Regions from separate parts of the Streptomyces sp. NPDC042638 genome, predicted to be linked through region 1. Evidence: riboswitches for the same ligand, from Rfam matches in the RefSeq annotation. Region 1 holds a riboswitch; the other holds the start of a gene.

Evidence for each region. Region 1 has a riboswitch for cyclic di-AMP ahead of AB0B40_RS18790 (M23 family metallopeptidase). Riboswitches for the same ligand answer to the same signal wherever they lie in the genome.
Region 2: linked by a shared signal. The riboswitch ahead of AB0B40_RS05250 (transglycosylase SLT domain-containing protein) and the one ahead of AB0B40_RS18790 (M23 family metallopeptidase) in region 1 are both predicted to bind cyclic di-AMP.

What each region holds. Positions count from the first base shown of each region.
Region 1 is NZ_JBEZBT010000021.1:5,818-13,312, reverse strand. Features, by position in the region: gene AB0B40_RS18800 (pitrilysin family protein) at 224-1,621, shown strand; gene AB0B40_RS18795 (pitrilysin family protein) at 1,618-3,006, shown strand; cyclic di-AMP (ydaO/yuaA leader) riboswitch at 3,219-3,379, shown strand; gene AB0B40_RS18790 (M23 family metallopeptidase) at 3,392-4,147, shown strand; gene AB0B40_RS18785 (GntR family transcriptional regulator) at 4,344-5,030, shown strand; gene AB0B40_RS18780 (HPr family phosphocarrier protein) at 5,196-5,477, opposite strand; gene AB0B40_RS18775 (GNAT family N-acetyltransferase) at 5,656-7,495, shown strand, end outside.
Region 2 is NZ_JBEZBT010000004.1:134,213-141,707, forward strand. Features, by position in the region: gene AB0B40_RS05235 (ABC transporter ATP-binding protein) at 1-652, opposite strand, end outside; gene AB0B40_RS05240 (DUF2092 domain-containing protein) at 686-1,921, opposite strand; gene AB0B40_RS05245 (polyprenyl synthetase family protein) at 2,423-3,433, opposite strand; cyclic di-AMP (ydaO/yuaA leader) riboswitch at 3,989-4,199, shown strand; gene AB0B40_RS05250 (transglycosylase SLT domain-containing protein) at 4,205-4,693, shown strand; gene AB0B40_RS05255 (HAD family hydrolase) at 4,920-5,735, opposite strand; gene AB0B40_RS05260 (FAD-dependent oxidoreductase) at 5,887-7,089, opposite strand; gene AB0B40_RS05265 (ATP-grasp domain-containing protein) at 7,136-7,495, opposite strand, start outside.

The DNA.
Region 1 (7,495 bases):
ATTGTGGACCGCGCCACTGACAACCCGGGCCACGACCCGGTCTCCGCGGGCCCGCCCCGCGCCCGGAGGGCGTCCGCGGAGGGCCGGACGCAGGCTACGCGATCCGCTCTCGGCGTACGTCCCGCGGGAACTTCGCCGGGGCCCCGCACGCTTTGCATACAGTGGCAGGAACGGCAGGACAAGCGCGGTTTCCACAACCGCCTCCGCTCGCGAAGGGACGTACATGCCCATGGGTCACACGACCACAGCCGAGGCAGGCTCCGGGGGCCTGACAGCGACCGAGCACCGCCTGGCCAACGGTCTGCGCGTGGTGCTCTCCGAGGACCACCTGACCCCGGTGGCGGCGGTCTGCCTCTGGTACGACGTCGGTTCCCGCCACGAAGTCAAGGGACGCACCGGCCTGGCTCACCTTTTCGAGCACCTGATGTTCCAGGGCTCCGCGCAGGTCAAGGGCAACGGCCACTTCGAGCTGGTGCAGGGCGCCGGCGGCTCGCTGAACGGCACCACCAGCTTCGAGCGCACCAACTACTTCGAGACCATGCCCGCCCATCAGCTGGAGCTCGCCCTCTGGCTGGAGGCCGACCGCATGGGCTCGCTGCTGGCCGCCCTGGACGACGAGTCCATGGAGAACCAGCGGGACGTCGTCAAGAACGAACGCCGCCAGCGCTACGACAACGTGCCATATGGCACCGCCTTCGAGAAGCTGACCGCCCTGTCCTACCCGGAGGGCCACCCGTACCACCACACGCCGATCGGCTCGATGGCGGACCTGGACGCGGCCACCCTGGAGGACGCCCGCCAGTTCTTCCGCACCTACTACGCGCCGAACAACGCGGTGCTCTCCGTGGTCGGCGACATCGACCCCGTGCAGACCCTCGCCTGGGTCGAGAAGTACTTCGGCTCGATCGCGTCCCACGACGGCAAGCCCGCCCCGCGCGACGGTTCCCTGCCGGAGATCATCGGCGAGCAGAAGCGCGAGGTCGTCGTCGAGGAGGTCCCGGCGCGCGCCCTGATGGCGGCCTACCGGCTCCCGGAGGACGGCACGCGCGCGTGCGACGCGGCCGACCTCGCCCTGACCGTTCTCGGCGGCGGCGAGTCCTCGCGCCTGTACAACCGGCTGGTGCGCCGCGACCGTACGGCCGTCGCCGCCGGCTTCGGCCTGCTGCGCCTGGCCGGCGCGCCCTCCATGGGCTGGCTGGACGTGAAGACCTCCGGTGACGTAGAGGTGCCGGTCATCGAGGCCGCCATCGACGAGGAGTTGGCCCGGTTCGCCGAGGAGGGCCCCACGCCCGAGGAGATGGAGCGCGCCCAGGCCCAGCTGGAGCGCGAGTGGCTGGACCGGCTGGGCACGGTGGCCGGCCGCGCCGACGAACTGTGCCGGTTCGCCGTCCTGTTCGGCGACCCGCAGCTCGCCCTGACCGCAGTGCGGCGCGTCCTGGAGGTGACCCCGCAGGAGGTCCAGGAGGTCGCCAAGGCCCGCCTGCGCCCCGACAACCGCGCGGTCCTCGTCTACGAGCCGAAGTCCCCGGAGTCCGTCGAGGACGCCCAGGTCCCCGAGGACCCGGAGCGGGAAGCGACCGTAGAGGCCGGCAACGAGAACGACGAGGAGAGGGCCAAGTGACCGAGCTCGCCACCATGGAGTTCCACCCCCGGCCGCAGGCCGGCGACGCCAGGCCCTGGGCGTTCCCGGCCCCCGAACGCGGCACGCTGGACAACGGTCTGACCGTGCTGCGCTGCCACCGCCCCGGCCAGCAGGTCGTCGCGGTGGAGGTCCTGCTGGACGCGCCGCTGGACGCCGAGCCGGCCGGCCTGGACGGTGTCGCCACGATCATGGCGCGGGCCTTCTCGGAGGGCACCGACCAGCACTCCGCCGAGGAGTTCGCCGCCGAGCTGGAGCGCGCGGGCGCCACCCTGGACGCGCACGCCGACCACCCCGGGGTCCGGCTCAGCCTGGAGGTCCCGGCGTCCCGCCTGCCCAAGGGCCTCACCCTGCTCGCCGACGCGCTGCGCGCGCCCGCCTTCGCCGAGAGCGAGGTCGAGCGGCTGGTCCGCAACCGCCTGGACGAGATCCCGCACGAGCTGGCCAACCCCTCCCGCCGGGCCGCCAAGGAGCTGTCCAGGCAGCTGTTCCCGGCGTCCTCGCGCATGTCCCGCCCGCGCCAGGGCACCGAGGAGACGGTCGAGAAGATCGACGCCGGGGCCGTACGCGCCTTCTACGACCGCCATGTGCGGCCCGCCACGGCCACCGCGGTGGTCGTCGGCGACCTGACCGGTGTCGACCTGGACGCGCTGCTCGGCGAGACCCTGGGCGCCTGGACCGGCACGCCGGGCGAGCCCCGGCCGGTGCCGCCGGTGACCGCCGACGACACCGGGCGCGTGGTCATCGTGGACCGGCCCGGCGCCGTCCAGACCCAGTTGCTCATCGGCCGCGTCGGCCCCGACCGGCACGACCGCGTGTGGCCCGCCCAGGTGCTCGGCACGTACTGCCTCGGCGGCACCCTCACCTCCCGCCTGGACCGCGTCCTGCGCGAGGAGAAGGGCTACACCTACGGCGTGCGGTCCTTCGGCCAGGTCCTGCGGTCCGCACCGGACGGCACGGGCGCGTCGATGCTCGCCATCAGCGGCTCCGTCGACACACCGAACACGGGCCCCGCGCTGGAGGACCTGTGGAAGGTGCTGCGCACGGTCGCGGCGGACGGCCTGACCGACGCCGAGCGGGACGTCGCCGTGCAGAACCTCGTGGGGGTGGCGCCGCTGAAGTACGAGACCGCGGCGGCCGTCGCGAGCACGCTGGCCGACCAGGTCGAGCAGCACCTGCCCGACGACTTCCAGGCGACGCTGTACCGGCAGCTGGCCGCCACGGGCACGGTGGAGGCCACCGCGGCCGTCGTGAACGCCTTCCCGGTGGACCGTCTGGTGACCGTCCTCGTCGGTGACGCCGCCCAGATCAAGGCGCCGGTCGAGGCGCTCGGCATCGGTGAAGTGACCGTGGTGGCGGCCGAGTAGCGGCCCGCGCGCGGACGGGGCCCTGACGGCCTACGGGTCGTCAGGGCCCCTGCTGTTCCACTCTTCCTCCCAGATGCCCGTTTTGGGGCGGAGGTTGCCTGTCTGGCCTGTGGGATGCGCTACAAAACGCCGGATGCGTTTGAGGATTGAAAGCGTGCCCGCTTAGCGTCGTCCAGGCTGTTCGTCAGGCACTGCGCCGCGCCCGCGGCACCGGACAGTCATCGCCGAGTCCCCGTACGGCGCGAGCCAGGGGAGCCGGGGACCCACCGTCCCTGGGGTGAATCGGGCGCCCGCGCGGCAGCGAGGGGGCCCGTAGGAGACCTTCCTGCTCCGAACCCGTCAGCTAACCCGGTAGGCGAGAGGGAAGGAAAGGACCAGCCACTTCATGGCGTTCATGTGCGCCACCGGGAAGCACCGCAAGCCCGGCCGGGTCAAGCGGACCACCGCCCAGGCGGCCGGTATCGCGGCCCTCACCACCACCGGTGTGATCGGCACCCTCGCCGCCTCCCCGGCGCTCGCCGCCGAGAACCCCGTCGAGCAGACCGGCCTGATCCCCGTCCTCGCCGCGACCGACGACGTCGCCGAGCAGATCGACGCGCAGGCCGCGGCCCAGCAGCGGGCGGCCGACCAGAAGGCGGCGGAGAAGGCTGCGGCGAAGGCGGCCGCCAAGCGGGCCGAGCAGATCCGCGAGGCCAGGGCCCGCGCCGCCCGGGAGGCGGAGCGCAAGCTGCTCAACGCCTTCGTGGCGCCCATCGCGCACTCCTACGTCTCCACGGGCTACCAGGCCAGCAGCTCCCTGTGGTCCTCCGGCTCGCACACCGGCATCGACTTCCACGCGGCCAGCGGCACGACCGTCCACGCGGTGGGCTCCGGCACGGTCGTCTCCACGGGCTGGGGCGGCGCGTACGGCAACCAGATCGTGATCCGGATGGCCGACGGCATGTACACCCAGTACGGCCACCTGTCCTCCATCGGCGTCACCGTGGGCCAGAAGGTCGTCCCGGGCCAGCAGATCGGCCTGTCCGGCGCCACCGGCAACGTCACCGGCCCGCACCTCCACTTCGAGGCGCGGACCACCCCGGACTACGGCTCCGACGTCGACCCCGTCGCCTACCTCCGCAAGCACGGTGTGAACGTCTGACGCTCACCGCACGCCATCGAAAGCCCCGGCTCACCGAGCCGGGGCTTTCGCCGTTTTCCGCGGTTTCCGCCGGGCCTCTGTCCAAAAAATATCCATGGATTAGGGCCCGCTGTCGGAAATTCCGGCCCGTTGGAATAGAGTCACGGAACAGGCGTCCATCGTCGGTGTTTCACGGGGATTAAGACGGAGGTCGGTCATGCGTATTCCGGCGCACTCGGTGTGCACCGCGGTCCGGGACGACATCGTCGCCGGCGTGTACGAGCGCGGCAGCCGCCTCACCGAGGAAGTCCTGGCCCGCCGCTACGGCGTCTCGCGCGTCCCGGTGCGTGAGGCGCTGCGCACGCTGGAGGCCGAGGGTTTCGTGGTGACGCGCCGGCACGCGGGCGCGTGCGTGGCCGAGCCGACGGAGCAGGAGGCCGCCGACGTGCTGGAGATGCGGATGCTGCTGGAGCCGCTGGGTGCCGCACGGGCCGCCCAGCGGCGCACCGATGCCCATCTGAAGGTGCTGCGCGGGCTGGTCCGGCTGGGGCAGGAGCGGGCCAGGAAGGGCCACAGCGACGATCTGCGCTCGCTGGGCGGCTGGTTCCACGAGACGCTCGCCCAGGCGTCCGGCAGCCCCTCGCTGACCGCGATGCTGACCCAGCTGCGGCACAAGATCGCCTGGATGTACGCGGTGCAGCCGCCGTCGAGCCCGGCGGATTCCTGGGCGGAGCACGGCGCGATCGCGGATGCCGTGGCGCGCGGGGACGGCGAACGGGCTCGGGCGCTCACGGCGCTGCACGCGGAGCGCGCGGCGGGTGCGCACCGGCTGCGCTTTTCCGGCACCGGGGACCGTGTGAGGACTTCGCAACATGTCGTCAACATGTCGGGGCCACGGCTTTAACACGGGTGCCGTATACAAAGAGGAGTAATTCGGAGCAGGGGTGTTCTCCGCCGCTCTTTTCCTGTGCCGTGAATTACGGCTCGCGGCCCTTCGGGTGCCCGCAAGGAATTCGGAAACGCGAAAGCCGCGCCGCCCGGTGTGGACGGCGCGGCTTCCCGGCATTGCTCAGACGGTCTCGGGCAGCTCTTCCAGGCCCTCGGAGACCAGCTTGGCCAGCCGGTCCAGGGCGGCGTCCGCGCCCTCGGCGTCGGAGGCGAGGACGATCTCCTCGCCGCCCTGGGCGCCCAGGCCCAGAACGGCCAGCATCGAGCCCGCGTTGACGGGGTTGCCCCCGGCCTTGGCGATCGTCACCGGGACGCCTGTGGCCGTGGCGGCTCGGACGAAGATGGAGGCGGGGCGGGCGTGGAGGCCCTCGGCCCAGCCGACGTTGACGCGGCGCTCAGCCATGTGTTGCTGCCCTTCGGTGTACAGGGTTGTCTAGACCAGTTTCCCACACGGTGACGCGTGCCCGGAGAGGGGCTTCCTCTCGCCCCGGCTTGGCGCCGGAACGCGGCGTCGTGCCCGCTCTCCGTCCCCCACAGACTGCCTCGCGCCACCCGTGCACGCGAGCCGTACTCTGGGGCCCATGCAGACCTCGGCGGACCGGCAGGACCGGCACCAGTACCCCGCCCACTGGGAGGCGGACGTGGTGCTGCGTGACGGCGGCACCGCACGCGTCAGGCCCATCACCGCCGATGACGCCGACCGCCTGGTCAGTTTCTACGAGCAGGTCTCGGACGAGTCCAAGTACTACCGCTTCTTCGCGCCGTACCCACGGCTCTCCGCCAAGGACGTCCACCGCTTCACGCACCACGACTTCGTGGACCGGGTGGGGCTCGCCGCCACCGTCGGCGGCGAGTTCATCGCCACCGTACGCTACGACCGCATCGGCGCCGACGGCATGCCCGCCTCCGCGCCCGCCGACGAGGCCGAGGTCGCCTTCCTGGTGCAGGACGCCCACCAGGGCCGGGGAGTCGCCTCCGCCCTGCTGGAGCACATCGCGGCCGTCGCGCGCGAGCGCGGCATCCGCCGCTTCGCCGCCGAGGTGCTGCCCGCCAACACCAAGATGATCAAGGTGTTCACGGACGCCGGCTACACCCAGAAGCGCAGCTTCGAGGACGGTGTCGTCCGCCTGGAGTTCGACCTCGAACCCACCGACCGGTCCCTCGCCGTGCAGCGCGCCCGGGAGCAGCGCGCCGAGGCCCACTCGGTGCGGCGGCTCCTCGCGCCCGGCTCCGTGGCGGTCGTCGGTGTCGGCCGCGCCCCCGGCGGAGTGGGCCGCAGCATCCTCGGCAACATCCGCGACGCCGGCTACCAGGGCCGGCTGCACGCCGTGAACAGTGCCTTCCCCGAGGACCTCAAGGAGGTCGACGGGGTGCCCGCACACCGCTCGGTGCGGGACATCGACGGGCACGTGGACCTCGCCGTCGTCGCCGTACCGGCCGAACACGTGCCCGCCGTCGTCGCCGAGTGCGGCGAGCACGGCGTGCAGGGGCTGGTCGTGCTCTCCGCCGGATACGCCGAGAGCGGCGCCGAGGGACGCGAACGGCAGCGGGACCTCGTACGGGCCGCGCGCGCCCACGGCATGCGGACCATCGGCCCGAACGCCTTCGGGGTCATCAACACCGCCGCCGAGGTCCGGCTGAACGCCTCCCTCGCCCCCGAGATGCCCCGCCCCGGCCGCATCGGACTGTTCGCCCAGTCCGGGGCCATCGGCATCGCCCTGCTGTCCCGGCTGCACCGGCGCGGCGGAGGGGTGACGGGCGTCACCGGCGTGTCCACCTTCGTGTCCGCCGGCAACCGCGCCGACGTCTCGGGCAACGACGTCCTGCAGTACTGGTACGACGACCCCGAGACCGACGTCGTCCTCATGTACCTGGAATCCATCGGCAACCCCCGCAAGTTCACCCGCCTCGCCCGGCGGACGGCGGCGGCGAAGCCGCTGGTGGTCGTGCAGGGAACCGGTACGGCACCGCAGGGCCACACGGTACGGGCCACCCGGCTGCCGTACGCGACCGTCTCCGCGCTGCTCCGGCAGGCCGGCGTGATCCGGGTCGACACGATCACCGAACTGGTCGACGCCGGACTCCTGCTGGCCCGGCAGCCCCTGCCCGGCGGCCCGCGCGTCGCCATCCTCGGCAACTCGGAGTCGCTGGGCGTGCTGACGTACGACCGGTGCGTGGCCGAGGGGCTGCGGCCGGCGCGGCCGGTGGACCTGACGACCGGGGCGACGGCGGCGGACTTCCACCGGGCGCTCGCCGCCGCGCTGGCCGACGGGACGAACGACGCCGTCGTCGTCACGGCGATCCCCGCGATCGGGGAAGGGTCGCCCGGGGACGCGGAACTGGCGCAGGCGCTGCGGTCGGCCGCGGCCTCGGTGCCGGGGAAGCCGGTGCTGGTGGTCCACGTGGAGCTGGGCGGGCTCG
Region 2 (7,495 bases), on a different contig from region 1:
GTGCCGCAGCGACCCGGGCGCGCCGGGTGCGGGGGTCGGCGGTGGGGTCGGCGGCGTCGTAGCGCAGCAGGTTGTCCCGGCCGGAGAGGAAGCCGTACAGGGCGGGACCCTCGATGAGCGCGCCGACCTGGGGCAGGACCGTACGGGCTGCCCTGGGCATGGGCCGGCCGAGCACCCGGACCGTGCCCGCGGTCGGCTCGATCAGGCCCATCAGCATGCGGATGGTGGTCGTTTTCCCGGAGCCGTTCGGGCCGAGGAAGCCGAAGACGCTGCCCGCCGGGACGGTCAGGTCGAGACCGTCCACGGCGAGCTGTCCGCCGCGGTAGCGCTTGGTGAGGCCGCGCGTGGCGATCACGCTGTCCCCCACCGGCGCCACCGCCGCCGGATCGTCGTCCAGCGGCGTCGGATCGTCGTCCAGCGGTGCCGGATCGTCGTCCAGCGGCGCGTCGGCGGACGCACGCGCCGGCTCACCGAGGGGCTCACGCGGCGGCTCACCGAGGGCCCCGCGCGGTGTCCCACCGAGGGCCCCGCGCGGTGTCCCACCGAGGGGCTCACGCTCCGGCGCGCGTTCGAGGGCACGCGCCGGACCGCCCGGGGGCCCAGGCTCCGGCACGCCGGCCGGATCACGCTCCGCGGCGGACGGTTCGCCCATCGGCTCCCCCTCGATTCGTCGTGCCCGGTCGGGTCACTTCCCCGCGTCGGCCGCCTTCACCAGGGCGTCCTTGGTCACCGCGCCGGCGTACACCTTGCCGTCGTCGGTGACCAGGGCGTTGACCAGGCGGGTGGAGAAGACGGTGCCCTTGCCGAACTTCCCGGAGACCTGGTCGCCGAGCGAGCCGAGGAAGCCGCCGATGTCACCGCCCTGGGAGCCGGTCGGCACACCGCCCTTGGTACCGGTGTCGAAGGTGGCGACGGACGTCCAGCCCTCGCCGAGGACGTTCAGCCCGCCCGTGCCCTTTCCGCCCAGACCCTTTCCGCCCAGGCCCTTGGCGACATCCCCACCGTGCTCGCGCTCGCGGGAGTGCTCCGGCGCCTTCGCCGCATCCTTGTCCTCGGTGACCTTCGCGCCCTTGGGCGGGGTGAAGTCGAAGGTGGAGGCGGCCGGCCGGGAGAAGGACACCTGGGTGTAGCCCGCGTCGACCACGGCGGCGCCGCCGCTCTTCGGGGTCAGCGTGAACTTCAGCGGCACGCCCGTCTTCGCGTCCACGGCGATGCTGATCGCGCCGACCGTGGTGCCGGACTGCCTGGGCTGTATCAGCAGCTTGTAGGCGTCGCGTCCGGCGACGTGCGCGGTGCCGTCGACCGTGACGGACGTGGTGTCGTCCACCGCCTTCAGGGCCTCGTCGGCGAAGTTCTTGGGCATCGCCGGCGGCTCGGCCGCGCGGTGCCGGCCGGAGTCGGCCGCGGTGGAGTGGTAGACCTCGTTGCTCTTGCTGTCGTAGCCCCAGACGTCCTTGCCGTCGTGGATGAGGCTGTACTCGGCACCGCTCTCCAGCAGCGACACCTTCTGCCGGTCGGGGCCGTCGGCGGCGACACGCAGGGTGTGCGTGCCGGACACCAGCTCGGTGAGCTTGGCCCGCGGGTCGGCGGAGGAGCCGTCGCCGGAGCCCTGGGCCGCCCCGGAGAGCATGCCGCTCTCCAGACCGCCGAGGTCGGGCAGGCCGAGGTCGGTGCTGATCTTCACGGTGCCGGACAGCTGCTGCACGTCCGACTTGGCCATCTTCTCGATGAGCTGCTGTGCGGTGATCTTGGGCAGGTCCGGGTCGCCGGAGCTGGCGAGCGCCGGGACGAGCCCGATCGTTGCCGCCGCCACTCCCACCACCGCGACCGGGACGGCGTACCGGGCGGCCTTGCGCCGGCCGGAGCGCGGGTCCTCGTCCCGTGCGGCGCCCACTGCGTCGTCGGATTCGTACGGTGCCATGTGTGCCTTACCTCCGTCGTCGGCGGCGGCTGTCCTCACGCTGGTCCACCTGAGCCGCCATTCTCACCCGAATCGGTGAGGAGTGGTGATGTCCGTGGCTTCCATATGACCAAATCCGCCGTGAAGAAGCGTCAGCCCACGGAGGCAACTCGTGTACGACTGCGGTATGACACAGGACGGCGGCACCTCCCCCGACCCCTAGGGGTCGCGCGGGAACGATGCCGCCCCACGGGTGCGCGGTGGGGGCGCGGCCCGGGCCCGCGCGGGGTGCGGTGACGGCAGGGGGTGCGGTCCGGGCCCGCGGAGGGTGCGGCGACGGCGGGGGCGCGGTCCCGGCTTGCGCAGGGTGCGGTGACGGCCCGGCGTGAGTCCCCGGCCCGCGCAGGGTGTGGTGGAGGCCCGGCGTGAGTCCCCGGCCCGCGCAGGGTGTGGTGGAGGCCCGGCGTGAGTCCCCGGCCCGCGCAGGGTGTGGTGGAGGCCCGGTGTGGGTCCCCGGCCGGGTCAGCCGGCGCGGTGCACCACCGCGTCACACAGCTCCAGCAGCGCGGCCTTGGCGTCGCACTCGCGCAGCGGTGCCAGCGCGGCACGCGCCTCCTCGGCGTACCGGACCGTGTCCCGGCGGGCCTGCTCCAGCGCGGGGTGCGCGCGCAGGGCGGCCAGCGCCTCGGCGTGCCGGGCGTCGTCGCTGAGGTCGGAGGCGAGCAGTTCGCACAGGGCGATGTCCTCGGCCAGCCCCAGCTTGGAGGCCCGCTCGCGCAGCCGCAGCACCGGCAGCGTCGGAATGCCCTCGCGCAGGTCGGTGCCCGGGGTCTTGCCGGACTCGTGCGAGTCGGAGGCGATGTCCAGGACGTCGTCGGCGAGCTGGAAGGCGACCCCGAGCCGTTCGCCGTACTGGGTGAGCACGTCGACGACCGTCTCGTCGGCGCCGGACATCATCGCGCCGAACCGGCACGACACCGCCACCAGGGAGCCCGTCTTGCCGGCGAGCACGTCCAGGTAGTGCTCGACCGGGTCGCGGCCGTCCGCGGGACCCGCGGTCTCCAGGATCTGGCCCGTGACCAGCCGCTCGAACGCCAGGGCCTGCACCCGCACCGCCTCCGGGCCGAGGTCGGCGAGGATCTGGGAGGCGCGGGCGAAGAGGAAGTCGCCGGTGAGGACCGCGACGGAGTTCCCCCAGCGGGTGTTGGCGCTGTCCACGCCTCGGCGGACGGCCGCCTCGTCCATGACGTCGTCGTGGTACAGCGTGGCCAGATGGGTGAGCTCCACGACCACGGCCGACGGCACGATGCCCGGTGCGTACGGGTCTCCGAACCGGGCCGCGAGCATCACCAGCAGGGGCCGGAACCGTTTCCCGCCGGCCCGTACGAGGTGCTGCGCGGCTTCCGTGATGAACGGGACCTCGCTCTTGGTGGCATCGAGCAAGCCTTCCTCGACAGCCGCCAATCCGGCCTGGACATCGGCTTCCAGAGCCTGGTCCCGCACGCTCAGCCCGAACGGCCCGACGACGGTCACGAGGGGTCTCCTGTCTGCTGGTGTCTGCTGGCGATTACACGGTTTGTCGATAGGTCGCTGCCATCACTCAAGTCAGCGTATCCGGTCCTGTTTCGATCACCGATAGCGCCCACCGGTCCAGCTGGGGCGCTATCGGATCACGACCGGCATGGTTTTGATCACACGGTAAGAAGGGACATTTCCTGACTTAACAGTAATCCGGGCACTGTGTCGTGACCTCCCGGCGCCCGCTTTCCCCGCACTTCTCCCCCTCCGGCACTACGGCAACGACGAGCACCGCACCTCTGGTTCCACCACCAGTCAGACTTCCGGCCTGAATCCCCCTAATCCCCCATGTCTGATTTGAAGTATTTTGCTATTTCGTGAATTGGGTCACGCACCCCGTGGACCCGGCCCACCCGGCAGACCCCCTGCGACCCCTTGCCCTGTCGGCGAGTTGAGCGTTGGCGAACGCAAAGGATCAAGCACCCCATACGGCGTCGATCAAGGTCAAATCGCACGTTGTATGAATTCAGTACTTGTTCCCGGCATGTGCTCTCGCATACGTTCCGGGCCGTCGGGCGGACGCCGAATCCTGCCACCGCCCGCATACCCATCCACGAACTCATTCGTAGGGCAGGAGCGGGGGACCCAGGTAAGTCGCCGGGCCGGACGGCATATGCCGCACCGGGACGGCTCGGGGTGAAGCCGTGCCTCTTCCAGGGCACGGCCGGGCACCTCCCCGCCCGAACCCGACAGCTCACCTCGCAGGCGCCGGAGAGGAACTCCCGCATGTCCGCTGCCGCTCAGCACCTCCGTACCCGGAACAGCCGCCTCATCCGCGCCCTCGCCGCCGCCGGCACCTGTGCCGCCGTCCTCGCCCTGCCGCTCATCGGCGCGACCAGCGCCGCCGCGGCGCCCACCACGGCCACGACGGCCGCCACCACCCCCGCCGGGTACCCGAACAACCTCGACGGCTGGATCCGCGAGTCCCTCGCGATCATGCGCGAGAAGGGCATCCCGGGCACCTACAACGGCATCTACCGCAACGTCATACGGGAGTCCTCGGGCAACCCGTCCGCCATCAACCTCTGGGACTCCAACGCCGCCAAGGGCATCCCGTCCAAGGGGCTCCTCCAGGTCATCGACCCTACGTTCAACGCGTACCACGTCGCCGGAACGTCCTTCAACATCTACGACCCCGTCGCGAACATCACCGCCGCCTGCAACTACGCGGCAGCGCGGTACGGGTCGATCGACAACGTGTTCAGCGCGTACTGACAGACGCGTCCGGCGGGTACCGGCAGACGCGTTCCGTACCGACACCGACACCGACACCGACACCGGCACCGACACCGACAGGCACGGACGGTGCGTACTGTCGGCCGCCGGGACGGCGCACGGCGGCCGGAGCACGGCGGCCCGTACCCGGCCGGAGCACGGCGCGGGGCACACGGCGGCCGGCACACGGCCTGAGCCTGGCGGCCGGCGTCTGCCGATGGGGCGGTCAGTCGGTCGGGAACAGTCCTTCGAGGACGACGGCGATGCCGTCGTCCTCGTTCGACAAGGTGATCTCATCGGCCACCGCCTTGAGTTCGGGATGCGCGTTGGCCATGGCGACACCGCGTCCGGCCCAGTCGAACATCGGGATGTCGTTGGGCATGTCGCCGAAGGCGAGCGCCCGATCGGCGCCGACCCCGATCCACTCGGCGGCCAGCGCCAGCCCGGTCGCCTTCGTCACCCCGCTCGGCTGGAGCTCCACGGTGCCCGGCCCCGACATGGTGACCGTGGCCAGCGAGCCCACCGCCGAGCGCGCCACGGCCGCCAAGTCGTCGTCGGACAGGTCCGCATGCCGCAGCAGCACCTTGCTGATGGGCTCGCACCACAGGTCGTCGCGCCGCCCCACCCGCACCGCGGGCAGCGTCGGGTGGGGCATCCGGTAGCCGGGCTCGATGAGGGTGAGCCCGTCCACACCGTCCTGGTCCACCGCGGCGTAGACCTGCCCCACCTCCGCCTCGATCTTGCCCAGCGCCGTCTCGGCCAGCTCCCGGTCCAGCCGCACCGACCACAGCAGGCGGCCCGCCCCGGCGTCGTAGACCTGTGCTCCCTGCGCGCACACCGCCAGCCCCGTGCAGCCCAGGCCCGTGAGCAGGGACCGTACCCGCGGGGCCGGGCGGCCCGTCACCACCAGATGCCGGGCACCGGCCCGCGCCACCCGCGCGAGCGCGGCGAGCGACCGGTCGGAGACGGTGTCGTCGCCGCGCAGCAGCGTCCCGTCCAGGTCGGTGGCGATCAGTGCATATGCCAAGGGGGTGGGGTCCATGATCAGAGAATACGGACATCACGCCCCGCCGACTCATCGCCCGTTCCCCGCACTTACGTGCTGTCCGGCCTCAAGTCCCGCGCGCGGGGCCCCGATACGGGACGACCGCCGAGTCGGCGGCGCTGACGGTGCCCCGGCGCGGAGGGCGCGCTCAGCCGTGTGCCGCGGCCAGGTGGTTCGCCAGGCGCGGGGAGGCGAACTCCGTACCGCAGACGAAGCGCATCACCGGCCCGTACGAGGCCGCCGCGGGCAGGCCGGTGAAGTAGAGGCCGGGTTCGGAGGAGACATAGCCGGGGCCGAGGCGGGGTGCGCCGCGGCTCACCTGGAGCCCGGTGCGCAGCTCGTGGCCGAGGAAGTCCATCGCCGCCATGTCGACGCGGTAACCGGTGGCGGCGATGACGTGATCGGCGGTGAGCCGCTCGGTGTCGCCGGCATGCGTGCGCACGGTGAGCACGGTGCTGCCGTCCCGGGCCTCGGCACCCACCACCCGCTCGACGTCCCGCACCTGCACGCCCTTCTCGAAGCGCTCGCGCAGCCACCAGGCGCCCAGCGGGCCGAGGACCCGGCGGACCAGGTAGTGGCGGGTGCTCTCGGGCAGGAAGCGGTACGGGTGCGGGTAGTAGGTGAACGCCCACAGCGACCAGGCACGGCCGAACGGGGACTCGGGGCGGAACCTCGGCTGCTCCCAGGGCGGGGCGCCGAACGCGACCCGGCCGCGCCCGCGCGCGACCACGCGCACGCGTGCGCCCGCCTCCGCCGCGAGCGCGGCGGTCTCCAGCGCGGACTGGCCGGCGCCGATGACGATCAGCTCCTTTCCCGCGAACCGGCCGAGATCGTGGTGCTGGGAGCTGTGCGAGACGGGCGCGGCCGGGGCCGGCCCGTCGGCCGCCGCCGGCGCCAGCTCGGCCGGCAGGTGGGCGAAGCCCGACAGGCCGGTGGCGACGACGACCGCGCGCGCGGTGAACAGTTCACCGGAGTCCAGTTTGAGTGCGAAGTCACCGCTCGTGCCGCGGTCGACGGAGACGACCCGCACCCGTTCCAGTTCGGGGACCAGCTGCTGCTGGAACCACTCCCCGTAGGCGATGAAGGTCTCCACCGGGATGATGTCCTCGTCGGTCACGAGACGGCGGATCCCGGCCACGTCGCAGTAGTCGGCGAGGGAGTGGCCGGGCTGGGGGCAGTCGAAGTCGGAGGCGGCGGGGGTGGACTTGAGGAGCATGCCCGTGGGCATGTGGTCGCGCCAGCTCACCATGGGATCGCCGAAGACGCGGACGGGGATGCCGCGCGCCCGCAGATGAGCGGCGGTGGACAGGCCGAACGGCCCCGCCCCGATGACTGCAACCGGTCGGATCACGAAGTCCCTCCCCAGGACGCGATGCGCCACGCTGTCGTGGCCTTGCCTACTTCGTGGATGTGCTGCGGCCGCGGCGGCTGGTCCGCCACAGCTGATAGAGGTGCTTCGCGCCCGGGCGCACGAAGCGGGCGAGCATCGTGAGGAACGGCAGCGGGTCGTCCCCCGCGTACCAGGCCAGCTCCGTCCCGCTCGCCCTGACCGGCGCGTGCGGCGTCGTGTAGCCGCTGCGGCGGTAGGCGAGGAGGGCGGGGAGGTCGATGTTCTCCACGATGTAGCGGTGGCCGGCGCGCTGTTCCCCCTCCGGTACAGGTCGGCCGGTCAGGTGAAGGTGCATCGCGCGGACGACGTCCACGCCCGACTCGTTCTCGAAGAGCCGGAACTGGGCGCCCACGCGCGGGTTGAAGTC